One region of the Cytobacillus dafuensis genome, then DNA from elsewhere that is predicted to be linked to it. Evidence: riboswitches for the same ligand, from Rfam matches in the RefSeq annotation. Region 1 holds a riboswitch; each other region holds the start of a gene.
What was found. A riboswitch is a leader RNA that binds a small molecule or an ion and turns the genes downstream of it on or off. The one in region 1 is predicted to bind lysine.

Region 1 (4,716 bases):
GTGCTCTTTATTTATCCATTGGACCACTATTCGCAATTCCTAGAACAGGTACAGTTTCTTTTGAAATCGGAATTAAACCATTCCTAGGTGAGAACGCTGGTATCATGCCAATGATCATCTTTACCATTATCTTTTTCGGAGTAACATTATTCTTTTCATTAAAATCTTCTAAGCTTGTTGATATTGTAGGAAAAATTTTAACGCCATTATTGCTTATTTTTATCGGAATTCTTATTGTAACAGCATTTGTTAACCCAATTGGAGAAATTCAAGCACCTACTGAAGCTTATATGTCAAATGCATTTTTTAAAGGCTTCAAAGAGGGTTACTTGACGATGGATGTTCTAGCTGCCTTTGTGTTTGGCATCATTATTATCAATACGATGAAGGAAAATGGCGCAGCGACGAAGAAGCAAATCATGACTTCTACTATGAAGGTAGGTTTCATTGCAGCAGGACTTCTAGCTATTATTTATACATCACTTGCTTATATGGGCGCAACGAGTGTTGAGGGAATTGGACAATTGGAAAATGGCGGCGCAGTGCTTGCTGCTGTATCTAGTCATTATTTCGGATCTTTCGGCAAAGTCATACTTTCTGTCATCGTTATCGCAGCTTGCTTAACGACAAGTATCGGTCTTATCACTTCATGTGCGTCTTATTTCAATAAAATAGTACCAAGCATTTCTTATACTAAGTGGGCTGTCATCTTCTCTGTATTTAGCACAGTCATTGCAAATGCTGGTTTATCAAAATTAATTGCATTTTCGGTTCCAGTTTTAGTAGCATTATACCCATTAGCTATTTGTTTATTAGTCTTAACCTTCCTGCACCCTCTTTTCAAGGGAAAATCAGGTGTTTATAAAGGAAGTATTCTATTCACTGCAGTTGTCAGCATTTTCGACGGATTAAATGCAGCTGGCATTCAAATTCAGGCAATCAATGAATTATTTACGAACATCCTTCCTTTATATTCAGTGGGAGTTGGCTGGCTCGTTCCAGCAATTGTCGGCGGATTGATTGGCTATGTATTTAGCTCGGTTAAGAAAGGAAGCTTTCAGGCTTCACAGGTTAATGAAAAATTAAATTAATATGATACTCCAAATTAAATATGAAAAGGCGTTTCTTCTTTAGCATGAAGAAACGCCTTTTTTATTTCTCCTCGTTTGAGGACTATTCTTTTCCTTTTGACAGTCAATTATCTGGTTTTATTAAGATTTTTGTCTGGCATTCTGCTTCATCCGATTCGAATACCAGAAACCAACGGTTAATGAAAATGCATCTACAACTATGAGCCATATTGAATCTGTGTAGCCTTTATAAACAGAAGCTGCAATTAATGCTACCGTCAAAACAAGTCCAATCACCTGATTATATGCTACTCTCGTAAAAAATACGACTAACAAACCCGGAAGCAGCAAGGCTGATAAGAATTTTAATAACAATGATTACACCTTCTTTTTTCATAAATTAGCATGTATTTTGCTTCCCATAATGCATAACACTAGAATATCCGTAAACAATGGCTTGCACAAGTATTTTCTAACACATTACCACTTGGATAAAGTGAAACTTCCATCAGTGGGGGTTTTTTGATCCCCCACTGATGGTTAGTTGCGGCACACAGGAAGTGGGGTCACGCAGACGTTGCCACACGATGTGGCGCTTTTAGTCTGTGTTCATTTTACGGGCTTTTACGGGCAGTTGTCCCCCACCTATCTTCCTCGCTTCTCTCTCAATCTTGAGGTGGGGGTCTTACTGCCCGTTAATGCGGGATAAAATTTTTAATTCTTCACACACTAATTCTATATATCATTTTCATGGAGGCTAAAAAAATATGGCAAGAAGAAAACGCCGTCCACTTGTTCCTGATTCGAGAGGTGCCCTAGATCAATTTAAAAATCAAGTCATGGCTAATGAAGGATATCATATAGACAAAGAAAACCCAGACAATGTGAAATTTGAGGTAGCGAATGAAGTCGGCGTCCCCCTTCAAAAAGGCTATAACGGAAGATTAACCTCCAAGGAGGCTGGAAAAGTCGGCGGCAAAATTGGAGGCAGTATGGTTAAAGAGCTTGTCCGCATGGCACAGGAACGAATGAAGAACAAATAAAGAAAACTCGCCGATTGGCAAGCCTTGGAAAGGCGAAGACAGAGGCGTAGTTGCACTTATCGCGCTCATACTTGCCACGTCCTGTGGCATTCGCCCGACTTGGACATCCTCGTAAAAGCTATCGCTTTTCCTTCGTGCGATGTGAATGCTATCGAAGCCCTCCTTGTCCTGTCCGTCGTACTTAATTCCTAAAATTGTAAACTGCGTCGGGTCATCTTCTCCGCGGGCAATTTATTCTTTCTTAATGTGTAATAAGAGATTGGAAATCTTTAACCATTGCCAAATAACAAATAATTGATTATACTTCCGATATAATTCAATATTCCCATTCGCCGATGGGATAGAGGCTGCTGCTTATAAAAGTAGAACAGACGAGATTCAATGACATCGTTGACTCTGTTTAAAAGGATAAGCTGCCGAAGTTTGGATTTTTCATTGAATGTCCATGCTGGGGATGTTTTCGAATAGGAACATCACTGTCACGTAATTTTTACGTGGAGAACTATCTTCGGAAGGATTAAACGGACTTATTCAAACAGCCGTCGATCTTTTTCGACTGCTGTTTTTTTGTTTTAAGAAAAGGTATAAATTTTCTCTAGTTAGAGAAATGTCTAGCTCCAGCGCCTACCCCTGACGTACAGGACGTACTAGTGTCGACAATGCGACAGGACGTCGCGTTTTTGTCGACCTCGAGGTCATAAGCCAGTCCGCCAAGAAGGTTAAAGAACAACCTTCTCATCGGCCTGTCTTATGCTTGTCGGGGGTGAGCAAGGCGCTTGCGCTTTTCTTATAGCCATTTAACCCTCCAATTAAAAAGGAGTGTACAACATTGACAAGCACAACAGCATCAACTGATTCAACTCAATTAAAAAGATCGCTTAAAGCACGCCATCTTACCATGATTTCTCTCGGGGGATCCATTGGTACAGGCATATTCTTGGCAAGCGGTGGAGCTATTGCTACTGCCGGACCTGGCGGAGCCTTACTTGCTTATGCTGCAATCGGGATTATGGTTTACTTCTTAATGACAAGTCTTGCTGAGATGGCAGCCTATATGCCTGTAGCGGGTTCATTCAAAGTGTATGCAACAAAATTCGTTGATCCGGCATTTGGTTTTGCTATCGGCTGGAATTACTGGTATAACTGGGCGATTACGATTGCCGCCGAACTTGCTGCAGTTGTATTAATTATGAAGTTTTGGTTTCCTGATAGCCCTTCGTTTATCTGGAGCGGAATTGCTCTTGTCATTATGTTCGGATTGAATTACTTGTCTGTCAGAGGATTTGGAGAAGCCGAATACTGGTTTTCACTTATTAAAGTAGTGACAGTCATCATCTTCATCATTACGGGTACCTTGATGATTTTTGGAATTATGGGTGGAGAAGCAATTGGATTTTCAAACTTCACCATTGGGGATGCACCATTTAACGGCGGGTTCTTTGCGATCCTTGGTGTTTTTATGGCTGCAGGCTTTTCATTCCAAGGGACTGAATTGCTTGGAGTAGCTGCCGGAGAAAGTGAAAATCCGGAAAAGACCATCCCAAAAGCGATCAACTCCGTATTTTGGCGAATCCTGCTATTTTACATTTTAGCGATTTTCGTCATCGGAATGATTCTTCCCTATACAGATGAACGCTTATTAAGCAGCGATATTTCCGTAAGCCCGTTTACACTTGTATTTGAACGAGCAGGATTTGCTTTTGCAGCATCTGTCATGAATGCAATCATCTTAACAGCCGTATTATCTGCCGGCAACTCTGGTATGTACGCAGCTACTCGTATGCTTTGGGATTTAGCTCGCGATGGAAAAGCACCGAAATTCTTAGGGAAATTAGATCGAAGAGGTGTGCCAGTTAATGCTTTACTCGTTACAACTTTAGTTGGCTCCCTTGCATTCTTAACTACTTTTTTCGGAGATGGCGTCGTATATATTTGGCTTCTAAATGCTTCTGGTATGGCTGGCTTTGTCACATGGTTAGGAATCGCTATAAGCCATTACCGATTCCGTAGAGCGTACGTTGTCCAAGGTGGAGATTTAAACGCACTTCCTTACCGAGCAAAATGGTTTCCAATCGGTCCATTATTAGCATTGATTCTATGTACTTTCATCATTTTAGGCCAAAACATTCCCGCTTTCATTGGCGGTACCATTGATTGGAATGGCGTATTCGTTTCCTATATTGGTTTACCTCTGTTCTTAATCGTTTGGCTTGTCTATAAAATAAAGTACAAAACAAAGTTAATTCCATTAGAAGAATGTGATTTAGGGAAAGAATAGTATCATTCTATTCCATTATCCCGTTTCGCTATATGATAAAAAGCATTGGAAATTGTTAAATCCAATGCTTTTTATATTGGTTGTATTAAAGCTTATTGTTAATCATACTATTTTGTTGTTGATTGGAGCAGAATCAACAGTGAAGTTTAACATACAAAACATTTAGTTTAACAATTTTGCAATGTTCTGTATGATATAAAAGAAAGATAACTTAATAGGATGTGATCAACAATGAAAAAGCTAGCTGTATTTTGTGGTTCAAGCAACGGAGCATCTAATGTCTATATAGAGGCTGCGAAAAAAATGGGTAGAGAGCTTGCTAAAC
Region 2 (4,716 bases), 830 kb from region 1:
ATGACCTTGTTTTTTCTATAATTAATACAAATCTCTATTTATTTCGAAATAGTATTTTTTTCTAGTCACAAAAATAGCCTTTTTTCAAGTTTACATGTCTAAATTAGTTCCACATTGTATATAATAGAAGAATAATAGAAAGAGAGGAATCTAGCTTGAGTGAAACAGCTGCAGAATTAAGACATGACGAAAAAAAATCTGAAACCATTCCTGTATTCGGTTATGAACTTATTCGAGAAGTTCTACTAAACGAAATATTAGGTAATGATGCACCTGACATTTTGTATTGGGCAGGAAAAAGACTTGCTCGCCAATACCCCATGGAATCTATATCCCAAATGATCGAATTTTTTCAACAGGCCGCCTGGGGAAACCTTAGTATAATAAAAGAATCAAAAAACGAAATGGAATTTATGCTATTCAGTTCCTTAATAAATGACAGACTGCAAAAAAATGATCAGTGCACATTTCAGCTGGAAGCTGGGTTTATAGCACAACAAATAGAAATGCAGAAAGAAGTAATTTGTGAAGCATATGAACAACCCCACAAAAAAAAGGGAAAAGTGCACTTCACGGTAAAATGGGATAAAAAAGACACTCTGAATCGATCATGAAAATACTGGAAAAAGGCTTTCTGTAGAAAGCCTTTTTCTTTTTAAATTAGGATTCTACAGGTATACCAGATAAATTGAAAGCGTTGTGCAGCAACTGAACAGACTGAAGCATTTTTTCTTGCTCAATGACAGTTGAAACCTTTATTTCTGAAGTACTAACCATTTTAATTGGAATATTGCCTGTCGATAGTACTTCAAACATTTTTGCTGCCACCCCTGGGTTGGAGATCATCCCTGAACCAACAATAGAAACTTTCGCTAGGCCCTGCTCAGATTCAATTTGATGATAGTTTATTCTTTGTTTACAATTTTCTAATACCTGAAGCGTCTCATTCAGATCTTCATTTTTAATCGAAAATGAAAGATTTGTTGATTGATCAGCTATCGTACTTTGAATAATAATATCGACATTAATATGATTCTTGGCTAATTCAGAGAAAATAACAGATAGTGATGACAAGGAATTAGACAAACCTAAAACGGTTACTCTCGTTATTTCACTTTCAAATGCGATTCCACGTACAACTAAATTTTGCTCCATATTGACTTCCTCCTCGATGATCGTTCCTGCTTCCCTCTCACTGCTAGAACGGACCTCTAATGGGATATTATAGTTTTTTGCAAACTCAACCGCTCTTGGATGCAAAACACTTGCACCTAAATGTGCAAGCTCCAGCATTTCATCGTATGATACGTCTAAAAGCTTCCTAGCATCTGTTATATAGCGAGGATCTGTTGTAAATACTCCTGTTACATCTGTATAAATATCACATTTATCTGCTCTCAGAACTGCAGCTAGGGCCACAGCTGTTGTATCAGATCCTCCACGTCCTAATGTAGAAATTGCCCCTTCCTTCGTAAGCCCTTGAAAACCAGCGACAATGACAATCAAGCCTTGGCTTAGTTCACTTTCTAACCTTTCTGTATCAATATCAATAATTCTGGCATTTCCATGAACTGATTCAGTTTTTATTCCTGCTTGCCAACCTGTTAAAGAAACCGCTGGATAACCCTGTTCAGATAGAGCCATAGCTAATAATGCAATCGTTATCTGTTCTCCAGTAGTTAAGAGCATGTCCATTTCTCTTTTATTTGGGTTGGGGGAAATTTCCTTTGCTAAGCTGACTAGCTCATCAGTTGATTTCCCCATAGCAGAAACAACAACTATACAATCATTTCCTCTGTTCTTTTCTTCAATTATTCTATTAGCTACATTTCTTATTCTCTCCACATTCGCAACAGATGTCCCACCAAACTTCAATACAATTAGTCCCACGGTTACCCCTCTTTCTATTAATTCGAGTAGTTTGTTTTGACCGTCTTGACTACAATTGCTTTAGAAAATATGCCTACGTCCTTGATTTGTTTTGGATAATGGCATAAAAAAAAGCAATGAGATTCTATCCCATTGCTGTGATTATAAGCGTATAAAAAATACGATTATTCACAGTGTGATAGCTCTCCAAGACGAATTTGTCTTGACAATCTTGCATTTATTCAATACAAAACCAGCAAAGAAAGTGATGAGACTTTCTCCACTTCGGCAAACATTCCCTTTCAAAGCTTTTCATTGAAGCCCATTCTTCTCCAAGCATTTACTATTGAAGTTCGCACCTCTATCTTCACTATAAGAGACATTTCAAAAATTAAGAATTAACTCTCTTTTTGAATTCGCTTTAATGTGATAAAGTAATATTTAATTTTCAGTTATTATAGCACATTCATTTTTTTCAAACAATATTATTCCTGTAATTTTTTAATTAAATCCTCCGCTACATTCGCTGGAAGACCAATTTCTCTTAATTCTTCTAGTGATGCAGCTTTCATTTTCTTTATGGATCCAAAGGTTTTTAACAACTGCTTCTTTCGTTTTTCACCTATTCCTTGGATATCATCAAGCACAGATTGAAAGGCATTTTTTCCTCTTAGCTGTCTATGAAATGTAATCGCAAAACGGTGAACCTCATCTTGAATTCTTTGTAGCAAATAAAACTCTTGGCTATTTCTTCCAAGTTGTACAATTTCTAATGGATTTCCATACAAAAGCTGTGAAGTTCTATGTTTATCATCCTTTACAAGACCGGAAATAGGTATATCAAGGCCGAGCTCATTTTCCAGTACATCTCTAACCGTTTCTACATGACCTTTTCCTCCATCAATGATAATTAAGTCTGGCAGAGGAAGATTTTCCTTCAAAACCCGAGAATATCTTCGGCGAACAACCTCCCGCATTGAATCATAATCATCCGGGCCTTGAACAGATTTTATTTTATACTTACGGTACTCTCTCTTCTCTGGCTTCCCATCAATAAAGACAACCATTGCAGAAACCGGATCTGTTCCTTGAATATTGGAGTTGTCGAAAGCCTCGATTCGGTGAGGGGTATAAATCCCTAGCTGATCACCTAAATTTTCAACGGCTTTAATGGTTCTTTCCTCGTCTCTTTCAATGAGAGAGAATTTTTCTTGAAGGGCAATTTTCGCATTTTTGCATGCAAGTTTAACTAAATCTTTTTTCTGTCCACGCTGTGGTTTAAAAACTTTAACTCCTATGAGCTCTTCAGCCATTTCAGCATTCACTGAATCAGGAAGCAATATTTCATTCGGTTTAAAGTGATTTGCTTTTAAATAAAATTGCCCCAGATAAGTTAATATTTCTTCTTCAGGCTCTTGATAAAGTGGAAACATCGAAACATCTCGTTCGATTAACTTTCCTTGTCTAATAAAGAATACCTGTACACACATCCAGCCTTTGTCCACTGCGAAACCAAATACATCACGATCAGTTAAGTCTGTCGTCGTTATTTTTTGTTTTTCCATTGTGGCCTCAATATGAACGATTTTGTCTCGGAACTCCTTTGCCCTTTCAAAGTCTAGCTCGTCAGCTGCAGCTATCATTTTCTCTGTGAGATCCTTTTTTATTTCTTTATAGCCGCCATTTAAAAAACGGGTAATTTCATCTGTCATTTTCTTATATTCTTGCTCGCCGACTTCCTTTACACATGGTGCAAGACATTGTCCTAGATGATAATAAAGGCAAACACGATCGGGAAGTGTTGTACATTTTCTTAATGGATAAATTTTATCCAGGAGTTTTTTTGTTTCATTAGCAGCTGATACGTTTGGATATGGACCAAAATATTTCCCCTTATCTTTTTTTACCTTTCTAGTTGTAATGAGGCGGGGGTGTTTCTCAGCAGTTAATTTAATAAACGGATAGGTCTTATCATCCTTGAGCATTACATTATATTTCGGATCATACTTTTTGATTAAGTTCATCTCAAGGATTAATGCTTCCATATTAGAGGATGTTACAATATATTCAAAGTCTTCGATCTCATTTACAAGCCTTTGGGTTTTCCCGTCATGCGAGCCAGTAAAATACGATCTAACACGATTTTTTAATATTTTTGCTTTCCCTACATAGATAATTGTTCCTTGGCGATCCTTCATTAAATAACAGCCAGGCTGATCAGGTAAAAGCATTAGTTTGTTTTTAATCATTTCATTCATATTTTCACTTCCAAATTAGAAATGCTCTTTCCTTAGCAAAACCCCCGGACTTCAATGGAGAAGCCGGGGGTTTAATTTACATTTAATCTTATTTATTATGCATGTTTAGAAAGAAGTTCTGCAAGAGCTTCTTTCGGTTGGAAGCCGACAACTTTATCTACAACTTCACCGTCTTTAAAAACGAGTAAAGTCGGGATACTCATAACACCAAACTTACCTGCTGTTTCTTGGTTTTCATCTACATCAATCTTTACGATTTTTACTTTATCTCCTATTTCAGAGTCAAGCTCTTCTAAAACTGGAGCGATCATTTTACACGGTCCGCACCATGGAGCCCAAAAGTCTGCAAGAACGACTCCTGAACCAGTTTCAGTAGCGAAGCTTTGATCTGTAACGTTTGTAATTGCCATAATAAATGCCTCCTAATATTCAACTTATATACTACCGACAGTATAACATTGATTATTTACTGATGCTAACATTTTGCTTCGATACGTAATTTTCCCTTATTCAGTATTACTATTCGTATATGTAGAAAAGACTGTATGACATAAAAACGAGCGGAATCAATACCGCCCGTCATTTCACA
Region 3 (4,716 bases), 2.3 Mb from region 1:
TACTTTTTTTGCTTAACACCGATACTGTCATTTAACCTAGAGAAGTAATAGTGCAATAGGTAATATTGGAAAAATGAACTTTCCTAAGTTTGAATAAATAAAGAAATATGAATACAATAATTAGTATTAGGGCTAAACAAAGTAGTGAGGAATGTAGTAAATGGACTGGAAACCAGATCGAAAAGCGAAAAAAGCTATATATAAACAGCTTGCAGAATATATCGAAAATGGCATAGCAGATGGTACTTTTCCACCTGATAAACCATTACCTTCTGAAAGATACTTAGCTAAAGAGCTTAACATCAATAGAAGCACAGTTGTTGCCGCGTATGACGAGTTGGAATCCAATGGGCTCGTACAAAGAACTAGAGGAAGCGGTACGACCATTAGCAAAGATATATGGGGAATTACGAGGAAACGTATACCGAGCTGGAACAGGTATATTAAGGCTGGATCCTTTTTGCCCAATTTACCTGTTACACAAAAAATTCGCAAAGAAATGGTAGAGCATAAACTGATTGATTTAGCAAGCGGGGAATTATCGGAGGATCTTTTTCCATTGGATTCCTTAAGAAAGATTACTTCTACTAGGTCTTTTATTGGAAGCTTAGGATATGACCATCCACAAGGAAATGTAGTATTAAGAGAGACCATTACAAAACACGTTAAACAATTTCGAAGAATTGATACAAATCCTTCATCAATACTTATTACATCGGGAGCCCAACAAGCCTTACATTTAGTCGTTCAATGTCTGTTAAAACCGGGAGATGCAATTGCTATTGAAGAGCCATCCTACCATTATAATCTCCCTATATTTAAATCGGCAGGGCTCAAAATATATTATTTACCAGTAGATAAAGATGGAATAAACCCTAATGATTTGGTGTCATTACATAAAAAACATCGAATTCGGATGATATTTTTAAATCCGATTTTTCAAAATCCAACAGGAGCTTTACTTCACAAAAATCGGCGGAAAACAGTTTTGGAAATATCTTCTGAATATGGGATTCCTGTTGTTGAAGATGATCCATATAGTTTAACGTCCTTTTCAGGAGAAGAGATCTCAACTCTAAAATCAATGGATCTCAACGGAAATGTTTTATATATTAGCTCTTTATCGAAAATCGTTGCTTCAGGGCTGCGAATTGGTTGGATAATTGGACCAAGACCAGTTATTGAAAGATTATCCGATGCGAAACAGCAAATAGATTTCGGGCATGCTAGCTTTACTCAATGGATTTCTAATGATTTTTTGGAATCGGAAGAATTTCATTTTCATATCAAGAAATTAGTCAAACAGTTAGAGAAGCGAAGGGATCAAATTGTCAAGAGCCTTAGATTTTATTTAAAGGATCAAGTTGACTTTTATATACCGCAGGGTGGAATCCATATTTGGTGCAAGTTGAATAAAGATTTTAATGAAGTACAATTGCTGGAAGAGTCAATCAAAAGAGGGGTTATCTATGTACCCGGAACTACAATGGGATCCAAAAAGGGATTCGTCCGCTTTACCTTTGCAAGGGAAAATGAAGAATCTATAAATGAAGGAATAAAGAGGTTTACCGAAGCACTTAATGCAGTAAATAATAATTATTTAATCGGAGGATCATGAAAATTTCATGATCCTTTTTTATATTTTAGCTTTGTTAAAGCTCAGTGTTGATAATGCTATTTTTGTTGTTGATTCTTGCTGCAGGCGCGAGTTCCTCGAAAATGCTAACGCATTTCCTTCGTGCGGTGATCATTCTAGGAAGCTTATTCAATGTCCTGCGGGAGAAGCGAGTCAAAGGGTGACCCAGCAGTAGAGATAGCTACGAGCAGGCTTCCGGACCGCCCGCGATCGCTAAGTGACTGCAGCGGAAATCAACAGGGAAGTTTAACATAGCCTATATTTTAAAAGTGTTATGGTTTATCCTCCTGGGATTCCGATCTTTATCCCTGGTGTAATAATTTCGTAATGTATACAAGAACAAATATTGAAGCCGGTCTTCCAGTTCAAGGTGCATGAGATACTGAATTAAAAACAATTCGCGTGATAAAAGAACATTAAATTAATATAATATTAAAATAATGATTTTCTGTGACTTTTTCCTTATAGAATGTTGACAGATTATATCGATTATTGTAGACTACATGTAACAATTTAATAAGACCTCACTTTTTACTAGTGAGGTAGAGGCGCGATATTTAACAGTCTTTAGCGGAGCTTGAGAAGCTATGATGCTATTGAGAAGGAAATGTCGCCGAAGCTTGTAATATTCTCTGTATTGCTTGCTGGGTCTGCAGTTAAGAACTGCAGGACTGTCTCAATAAACATCCCGGTTTATTGAGTTGTGCTATCTCATTTAGGGAAAGAAGAGGACTTAAGGGCAAATGTATAATACGAGACCTGAGTTTACCTCAGGTCTCTTTTTATTATGTAAATTTCCCGAATAAATTGAATAATGGGACTTTTATAATTGGGTGGCATGCATACCTTTCCGATTATAGAAATATATTAAACTATCATAACAAAAGGGGAGAAGCTTCATGAGGAGAAAATTATCATTTTTAATAGTAATGTCTTTATCTATGATTTTACTTTTGGCAGGATGTGGTACAAGCAAGGATTCTGAAAAAACAGGTGGTGCAGGAGAGTCTGAAAATGGAACATTTAAAGTGGGGCTTGAAGCTGGATATGCTCCATTCAACTGGACACAAATGGATGAAGCAAATGGCGGCGTAAAAATTGACGGAAGTGCAGAATATGCAGGTGGATACGATGTAGAAATCGCAAAAAAAATCGCTGACGGTTTAGGAAAAGAATTAGTGATCGTGAAGACTGAGTGGGATGGCCTAGTCCCGGCTCTGACTTCTGGAAAAATTGACGCTATTATTGCAGGAATGTCGCCAACAGCTGAACGTAAAAAGACGATTGACTTTTCAGACGTCTACTATAAATCGAATTTAGTTATGGTTGTTAAAAAAGGCGGAAAATATGATGGAGCTACATCTATCCAAGATTTTAATGGTGCAAAAGTGTCTGCTCAATTAAATACTTTCCACTATTCAGTCATCGATCAAATTGACGGTGTGAACAAACAGCCTGCTATGGATAACTTCCCAGCAATGAGGGTTGCGCTTGAATCAGGAGTTATTGATGGATATGTATCTGAACGTCCAGAAGGAGTAAGTGCTGAATCTGCTAACGAAAACTTTAAGATGATTGAATTTAAAGATGGCTTTAAAACATCAGATGATGATACTGCAATTGCAGTAGGTGTTGCAAAGGGCAGTGACTTAACGGAAGAAATCAATAAAATCTTGGCAGGCATCTCTGAGGATGAACGTACAAGCATTATGGATGCTGCTATTAAAAATCAACCAGCAGCCAATTAATGATTATGTGAAACCGGGTGCATCTTCATGCAGTCGGTTTCGCTTTTCTTAAAGGGGGAGAACTATGAGTTTTGAGTGGGTAGTTGAAATCATTACAAATAATTGGCCAATGTTCCTTCGTGGTGCTGGTGTAACGCTTTTAATTGCAATGGTTGGTACGATATTAGGCTTTATCATCGGTTTATTAATTGGCGTAATCCGAACCATTCCTACACCAGATAGTGGGGCAAAGAGAATCTTTCTTAAAGTGATTAATGCAATACTTTCTATTTATATCGAAATATTCCGTGGAACTCCTATGATTGTCCAAGCAATGGTTATTTATTATGGGTCTGCTTTAGCTTTCGGTTTTGATATGGATCGATTAAACGCTGCATTCCTAATCGTATCAATTAATACAGGGGCATATATGTCAGAAATCATCCGAGGTGGTATTCTTTCTATTGATAAAGGACAATATGAAGCAGCACAAGCAATAGGGATGAACCATTTTCAAACGATGAAGAATGTTGTCTTGCCACAAGCCATCCGAAATATTTTACCAGCAACAGGCAATGAATTCGTTATCAATATAAAGGATACTTCAGTGCTTAATGTCATTTCGGTCTCTGAATTATTTTTCCAAACAAAATCAATCGCAGGTAACAACTTCAGATATTTCGAATCATTTTTCGTAGCATGTATTCTTTACTTTATAATGACCTTTACGGTAACAAGAATTCTGCGTTACATCGAAAAGAGAATAGATGGACCGGAGAATTACACGATGTATGCCAATCAAATGCAAGTAGAGACACCGGAGGACTTGCTGCGAAAAAAGAATAATCATTAGGCGAAGGAGGGCAAAAGAATGGAAGTAGTTATTGAAATTCAACATTTAAATAAAGCTTTTGGTACGCATGAAGTGTTGAAGGACATTAATTTTTCGGTAAATAAGGGCGAGGTTGTCTGTATCATCGGCTCTTCAGGGTCAGGGAAATCAACTCTTCTGCGATGTGTAAATTTATTAGAAAAACCGAGCGGCGGCCAAATCATTTATAACGGAGAAAATATTTTGGATAATAAGCATGACATCTCCGCGTACCGTACAAAGTTAGGAATGGTGTTCCAACAATTTAATTTATTTAATAACCACAATGTTTTAAAGAATTGTACCGTCGGCCAAATGAAAGTACTAAAGCGTTCCCGCCAAGAAGCAGAAAAAGTCGCGATGAAATATTTGAAAGTTGTTGGAATGGATCAATATGTGAACGCAAAGCCAAAGCAATTATCAGGTGGACAGAAGCAGCGTGTCGCTATTGCACGTGCACTTTCCATGGAACCAGATGTTAT
Region 4 (4,716 bases), 340 kb from region 1:
GGAAGACAGCTCGTTCATCTTCAGATAACTGCTGCAAAAGCAAGAGATAAGCGGTCGAGATAGATTCCTTCATCAAATAAGTATGAAAAGGGTCATTTTCTGCATCTACCAATGGTTCTGGCAGCCACTCTCCAACATAAACCTCGCACTTACTAGCAACTGATCGCAATTTGTCTATAGAGCTATTCATCACGATCTTACATAAATACGCTTTCTTGTTTTCAATGACTTTTTCGCTGCTAACACGGTTATACGTTAGGAACGCCTCTTGTACAAGATCTTCTGCATCCGCAACACTTCCCGTCATTCGGTAGGCGATCGAAAATAACAAAGGTTTATACGTCTGATACAATTTTTCAGTCTCCAAAACGATTAACCTTCCTTTGCTAAAATCATTTCGTTTGCTTTTAAAATTTCTCGCGCTGCACGCTTCCCACTCGCAACTGCAGCATCAGCTAATACTTCTTCATGTCCTGCCCAATCTCCTGCTATAAAGATTCCTTTCATTTCTGGTATGCTTGGACCCGGATTTTCTTTTCGTTTTACATGTGGAAAATCATGCGATACCGTTAGTTTCGGTAAAAATTGTTGCACTACGACTTCTTTTCGCCATCCGGGATGAAGCAAATCCATTACTGATTCTAATTGTTGCTTATCTGCGTTTACGTTAATTTCTTCCATTGGATTATGGTATTTTGCTAAACTTACAACCAATGTTCCGTCCTCACTTAACTTTGCAGCCCTTGATTGGTTTGTGAAAAACAAAGCTTGGTCGAGTCCTATCGCAAATTGATGTTGTGGGTTAGGTAACTTTTTAATCCCTATATCTAAACAGCATGCCGTAACAGGAATTGCTTGTTTATTCCATAGACGTAACGAAGTATGTTCTGCACCATTGATCATATTCATTGTCTCTTTTGGAGGGGCTGCAACGATACAATCAGGAACGTGAATGACCGTACCATCTGAGCATTGTATGATTTGATATTGCTCATGATGATCAATATTTGTTACATTTTTGTTCGTTAATATTTCAGCCCCCCACGCTTCTGCCTGCTTCTTAAGTTTTTGGACAATCGTTTCCCAACCTCCATCAACATATAAGACACCCGCATTTAATGAGCGCTTCACCTGCTTCAATACTGGCTTTGCAAGCTGTAAAGTCGAGGCATTCGTATAGGAAGTCAAACGACAAATCGAATAAAATATATGCCTCACCATCGGATCGGATATTTCAGAATCTGCCCACTCCTTAAGGCTAACTTCCGGAATGGAATAAATATTTAATTTCATAATCTTTAACATTAATTTGCCGAACATAAATTTAGCTTTCCACGATATAAGTGTTGATGACATGATCGATGAAAAATCTGTTGGAATGACATGAACGGCATGATTTAAAATGCCGTGAATATGAATAGCTTTCGTAGCATTCCCACCTGGAAGAGATATTCCAAGTTCAGTTAAAATGTTTGTAGCATCCCCTGACATATACAATCCATGCGGTCCCAAGTTCATAAGAACCCCATTTTTATCATTTGTCATCGCCCTTCCACCTAGATGATTCGATTTTTCCAAAACAACGACCTTTTTTCCTTCCCTCACCAATATATTAGCTGCTGTCAACCCAGCCAATCCTCCACCCACGACTGCAACATCATATTTAAACATAAAAAATCCCTCCTACATTTATTCTGTAATCAAAACGAATGAGGAAAGGATTTTGTGACAGCCAATAAAAAAAACTTTGTATTAATATTTCATAGTGAAAAGATAATATAAAGAGCGAAAAAGTTATTTCTTTTTCTTATTACTACTAAAAAAAAAACAAAACTACTAATCTTTATCGTATTATTTTCCCTGTTTATGTATAATCTACCTATCAGAAAATTTAGTATTTTAGGAGAGATGACAATGGGAACGAACACCATTCAAAAGGTTAGACAAATTGGAGTACCTGTTAAAGATTTAGAAAAAGCCATTGGTTTTTATAAAAATCAGCTTGGGCTCCCGCTTCTTTTCAATACAGACAGTATGGCATTTTTTGAGTGCAATGGGCTTAGATTGCTTCTTAGCCTGCCCGAAAAAGAGGAATTTGCTCACTCAAGCTCTGTTATTTATTTTCAAGTTGAAAATATTAAAAAAGCTTATGAGGATCTTATCGACAAGGGAGTTAGCTTTATCGATGAACCTCATGTTGTTGCCAAAATAGGTGATACAGAAACGTGGATGACCTTCTTTAAGGACTCAGAAGACAATACCCACGCTCTCTTAAGTGAAGTGCAAATACAGGATTTCCCCTTGTAATCAAATGAATTTTCAGTTATATTGTATACAATTAAATACTTTCTTATTTCAAGATCATTTGAAGTGAGGATAGAGGCGCAAAAACCATCAGTACATAATCGGAGGATAATGAGGTCCTAGGATGATTATGGAAAGGGGAATTTGCCGAAGCTTTTTTAGAATCTCATGTTCTTAAAGCTGGGTCTGTGTTGAATAAATACAGGACTGTCATATAGGGAACTATATGGAGGGCTATCGCACAGGAAACGATTATTGTTATTTTATTGTTTCTACTGCAGCAGCGAGTCCCTCGTTGCTGCTTTTTTGCGTTCCATTTCGAGCAGCCCTATCACCTCTAATTTTAAAAAAAATTAAAAAGGGTGTGAAGTAATGAATTTTGGCCAAGTTTTAACAGCCATGGTTACCCCATTCGATCAAAATGGGGAGATTGATTTTCAAGCTACTCGAATTTTAGTGAATTATTTAATTGAAAATGGTTCAGATGGATTGGTTGTGGCAGGGACGACAGGGGAATCTCCAACCCTAACGGTGGAAGAGAAAGTTGAATTATCTAAATTTGTTGTCAAAGCAGTAGACGGCAGAGTCCCAGTTATTGCAGGAACAGGGTCAAATAATACAAGAGCTTCAATCAGCTTAACAAGACAGGCAGAGGAAGCTGGTGTTGATGGAATTATGCTCGTAGCTCCATATTATAACAAGCCTTCTCAAGAGGGATTATTCCAGCACTTTAAAGCGATATCCGAATCAACAGCATTACCTATCATGCTTTACAATATTCCAGGCCGAAGCGTAGTGAACATATCAGTAGAGACAATTGTTAGACTATCAAAGATTGAAAATATTGTAGCTGTAAAGGAAGCAAGCGGCGACTTAGATGCTATGGCAAAAATCATTAGCGATACAGCAGATGACTTTACGCTATACAGTGGTGATGACGGGTTAACATTACCAGTTCTAGCAATTGGCGGAGCAGGAATTGTTTCTGTTGCTTCACACATTATCGGAAACGAAATGCAAGACATGATCAATCTGTTTAAAAACGGTGATGTCGAGGGTGCAGCTTCAGCCCATCGCAGCCTTCTCCCGATTATGAAAGCATTATTTGCAGCCCCTAGCCCATCACCGGTAAAAGCAGCTTTAAATATGAGGGGAATATATGCTGGTGGTGTTCGATTGCCATTAGTTGCATTAAACAATGAAGAAAAAAGTGCACTTGAAGAAGCACTCCAGCCGATTCTAATTAGCGACCAAAAATCTTGTTAATATATTCTAAAAAATTTAAAGCCGGAGAGCTTAACCTATTCTCTCCGGCTTTTTAATATACCCTATCATGTGTTCAATTCTTGAAAGAAATATTCTTTTATCGCAGATTAACGGGCAGTAAGACCCCCACTTCAATGATTCGAGTAAAACAATGAAGAGTAAGTGGGGGATCAAACTGCCCGTAAAGGCCCGATTGATTCAACTAACCATCAGTGTGGGATGCAGAAAAACCCCCACTGATGGAAGTTTCACTTTATTCTACTTATTCATTTTAGCAAGAAAATCACCCAGCAGGTCATCTAAATCATGTTCTGTTTCGTCATTTTCTTCATCTGCAATAGGATGCTGAGCATGTTTTGCGCTATCCCAATCAAATGTATCTAAATCATCATTCACTATGTCTAAATCCGGGTCTGAGGCTGTCTCCTCAATAAATTTTGATTGGCTGCCAACATAGGAAGCTGCAACTTCGTGATCTTTTATTGCTGTTTCTTCTTGGAGATACAATGCTTCATTTATATCTAAAGAGTTACTATTTAATGAAGCTAGTAATGAAACAGATCGAATGGGGTCAGTTAACAGCTGATAAATAATATTTCCGAGCAATGCCTCTGAATGTTCATGCTTTAACCAATCTCGCTGGGATTTATTTAATCTATGTGGGAGGGGAATTGTGATTGTCTCCCTTTCCCTTGAATAAGATTTCCCGACTCCTTGTAGGACAAAATCAGCAATTTTACTTGAGAAATTTCTTCTTTCTGTTTCCTTTAGCTTTTGCAGATGCTTTAATAAATGGTCAGGTGTATCAGAAGGGACGCGAAAAGAAATGGCTTGCCCCCTCTTAATATTTCCCGATTTAGACTTATCCATAGAATCACCTTAGCTCTTAACAGGCTCTTTGACCGCTTTCGGCTTCTCTGTTTTCCTTACAAAATCGGTAATTAACTTATAATAAGCATTGGCCATCATCCAAATACTTTCTTTTTCATCTTCAAAAAAATCAATATTATAGCCATCTAAATTATTATTTAATGTTTTAATATATTCCTTTAGAACTGCGGCTCCTCCCCCTACAAAATAGCAGATTTCAGTTTGGGAGTTTTTCTGCCATACATTTCGCAGCAACCGATATTGTTTTTTTGCTAA

Region 2: linked by a shared signal. The riboswitch ahead of FSZ17_RS17165 (aspartate kinase) and the one ahead of FSZ17_RS21085 (amino acid permease) in region 1 are both predicted to bind lysine.
Region 3: linked by a shared signal. The riboswitch ahead of FSZ17_RS08470 (transporter substrate-binding domain-containing protein) and the one ahead of FSZ17_RS21085 (amino acid permease) in region 1 are both predicted to bind lysine.
Region 4: linked by a shared signal. The riboswitch ahead of dapA (4-hydroxy-tetrahydrodipicolinate synthase) and the one ahead of FSZ17_RS21085 (amino acid permease) in region 1 are both predicted to bind lysine.

The regions. Positions count from the first base shown of each region.
Region 1 covers NZ_CP042593.1:4,417,771-4,422,486, forward strand. The annotation lists gene brnQ (branched-chain amino acid transport system II carrier protein) at 1-1,091, shown strand, start outside; gene FSZ17_RS21075 (CsbA family protein) at 1,212-1,445, opposite strand; gene FSZ17_RS21080 (alpha/beta-type small acid-soluble spore protein) at 1,838-2,113, shown strand; lysine riboswitch at 2,447-2,626, shown strand; gene FSZ17_RS21085 (amino acid permease) at 2,922-4,391, shown strand; gene FSZ17_RS21090 (LOG family protein) at 4,623-4,716, shown strand, end outside.
Region 2 covers NZ_CP042593.1:3,588,603-3,593,318, forward strand. The annotation lists gene FSZ17_RS17160 (YslB family protein) at 156-614, shown strand; gene FSZ17_RS17165 (aspartate kinase) at 661-1,890, opposite strand; lysine riboswitch at 2,062-2,241, opposite strand; gene uvrC (excinuclease ABC subunit UvrC) at 2,355-4,127, opposite strand; gene trxA (thioredoxin) at 4,223-4,537, opposite strand.
Region 3 covers NZ_CP042593.1:1,784,752-1,789,467, forward strand. The annotation lists gene pdxR (MocR-like pyridoxine biosynthesis transcription factor PdxR) at 161-1,618, shown strand; partial or broken gene FSZ17_RS23680 (hypothetical protein) at 1,908-2,014, shown strand; lysine riboswitch at 2,172-2,353, shown strand; gene FSZ17_RS08470 (transporter substrate-binding domain-containing protein) at 2,536-3,384, shown strand; gene FSZ17_RS08475 (amino acid ABC transporter permease) at 3,449-4,216, shown strand; gene FSZ17_RS08480 (amino acid ABC transporter ATP-binding protein) at 4,235-4,716, shown strand, end outside.
Region 4 covers NZ_CP042593.1:4,754,689-4,759,404, forward strand. The annotation lists gene FSZ17_RS22520 (RNA polymerase sigma-70 factor) at 1-367, opposite strand, end outside; gene FSZ17_RS22525 (phytoene desaturase family protein) at 373-1,671, opposite strand; gene FSZ17_RS22530 (VOC family protein) at 1,915-2,307, shown strand; lysine riboswitch at 2,370-2,549, shown strand; gene dapA (4-hydroxy-tetrahydrodipicolinate synthase) at 2,677-3,570, shown strand; gene FSZ17_RS22540 (hypothetical protein) at 3,829-4,440, opposite strand; gene FSZ17_RS22545 (ParM/StbA family protein) at 4,450-4,716, opposite strand, start outside.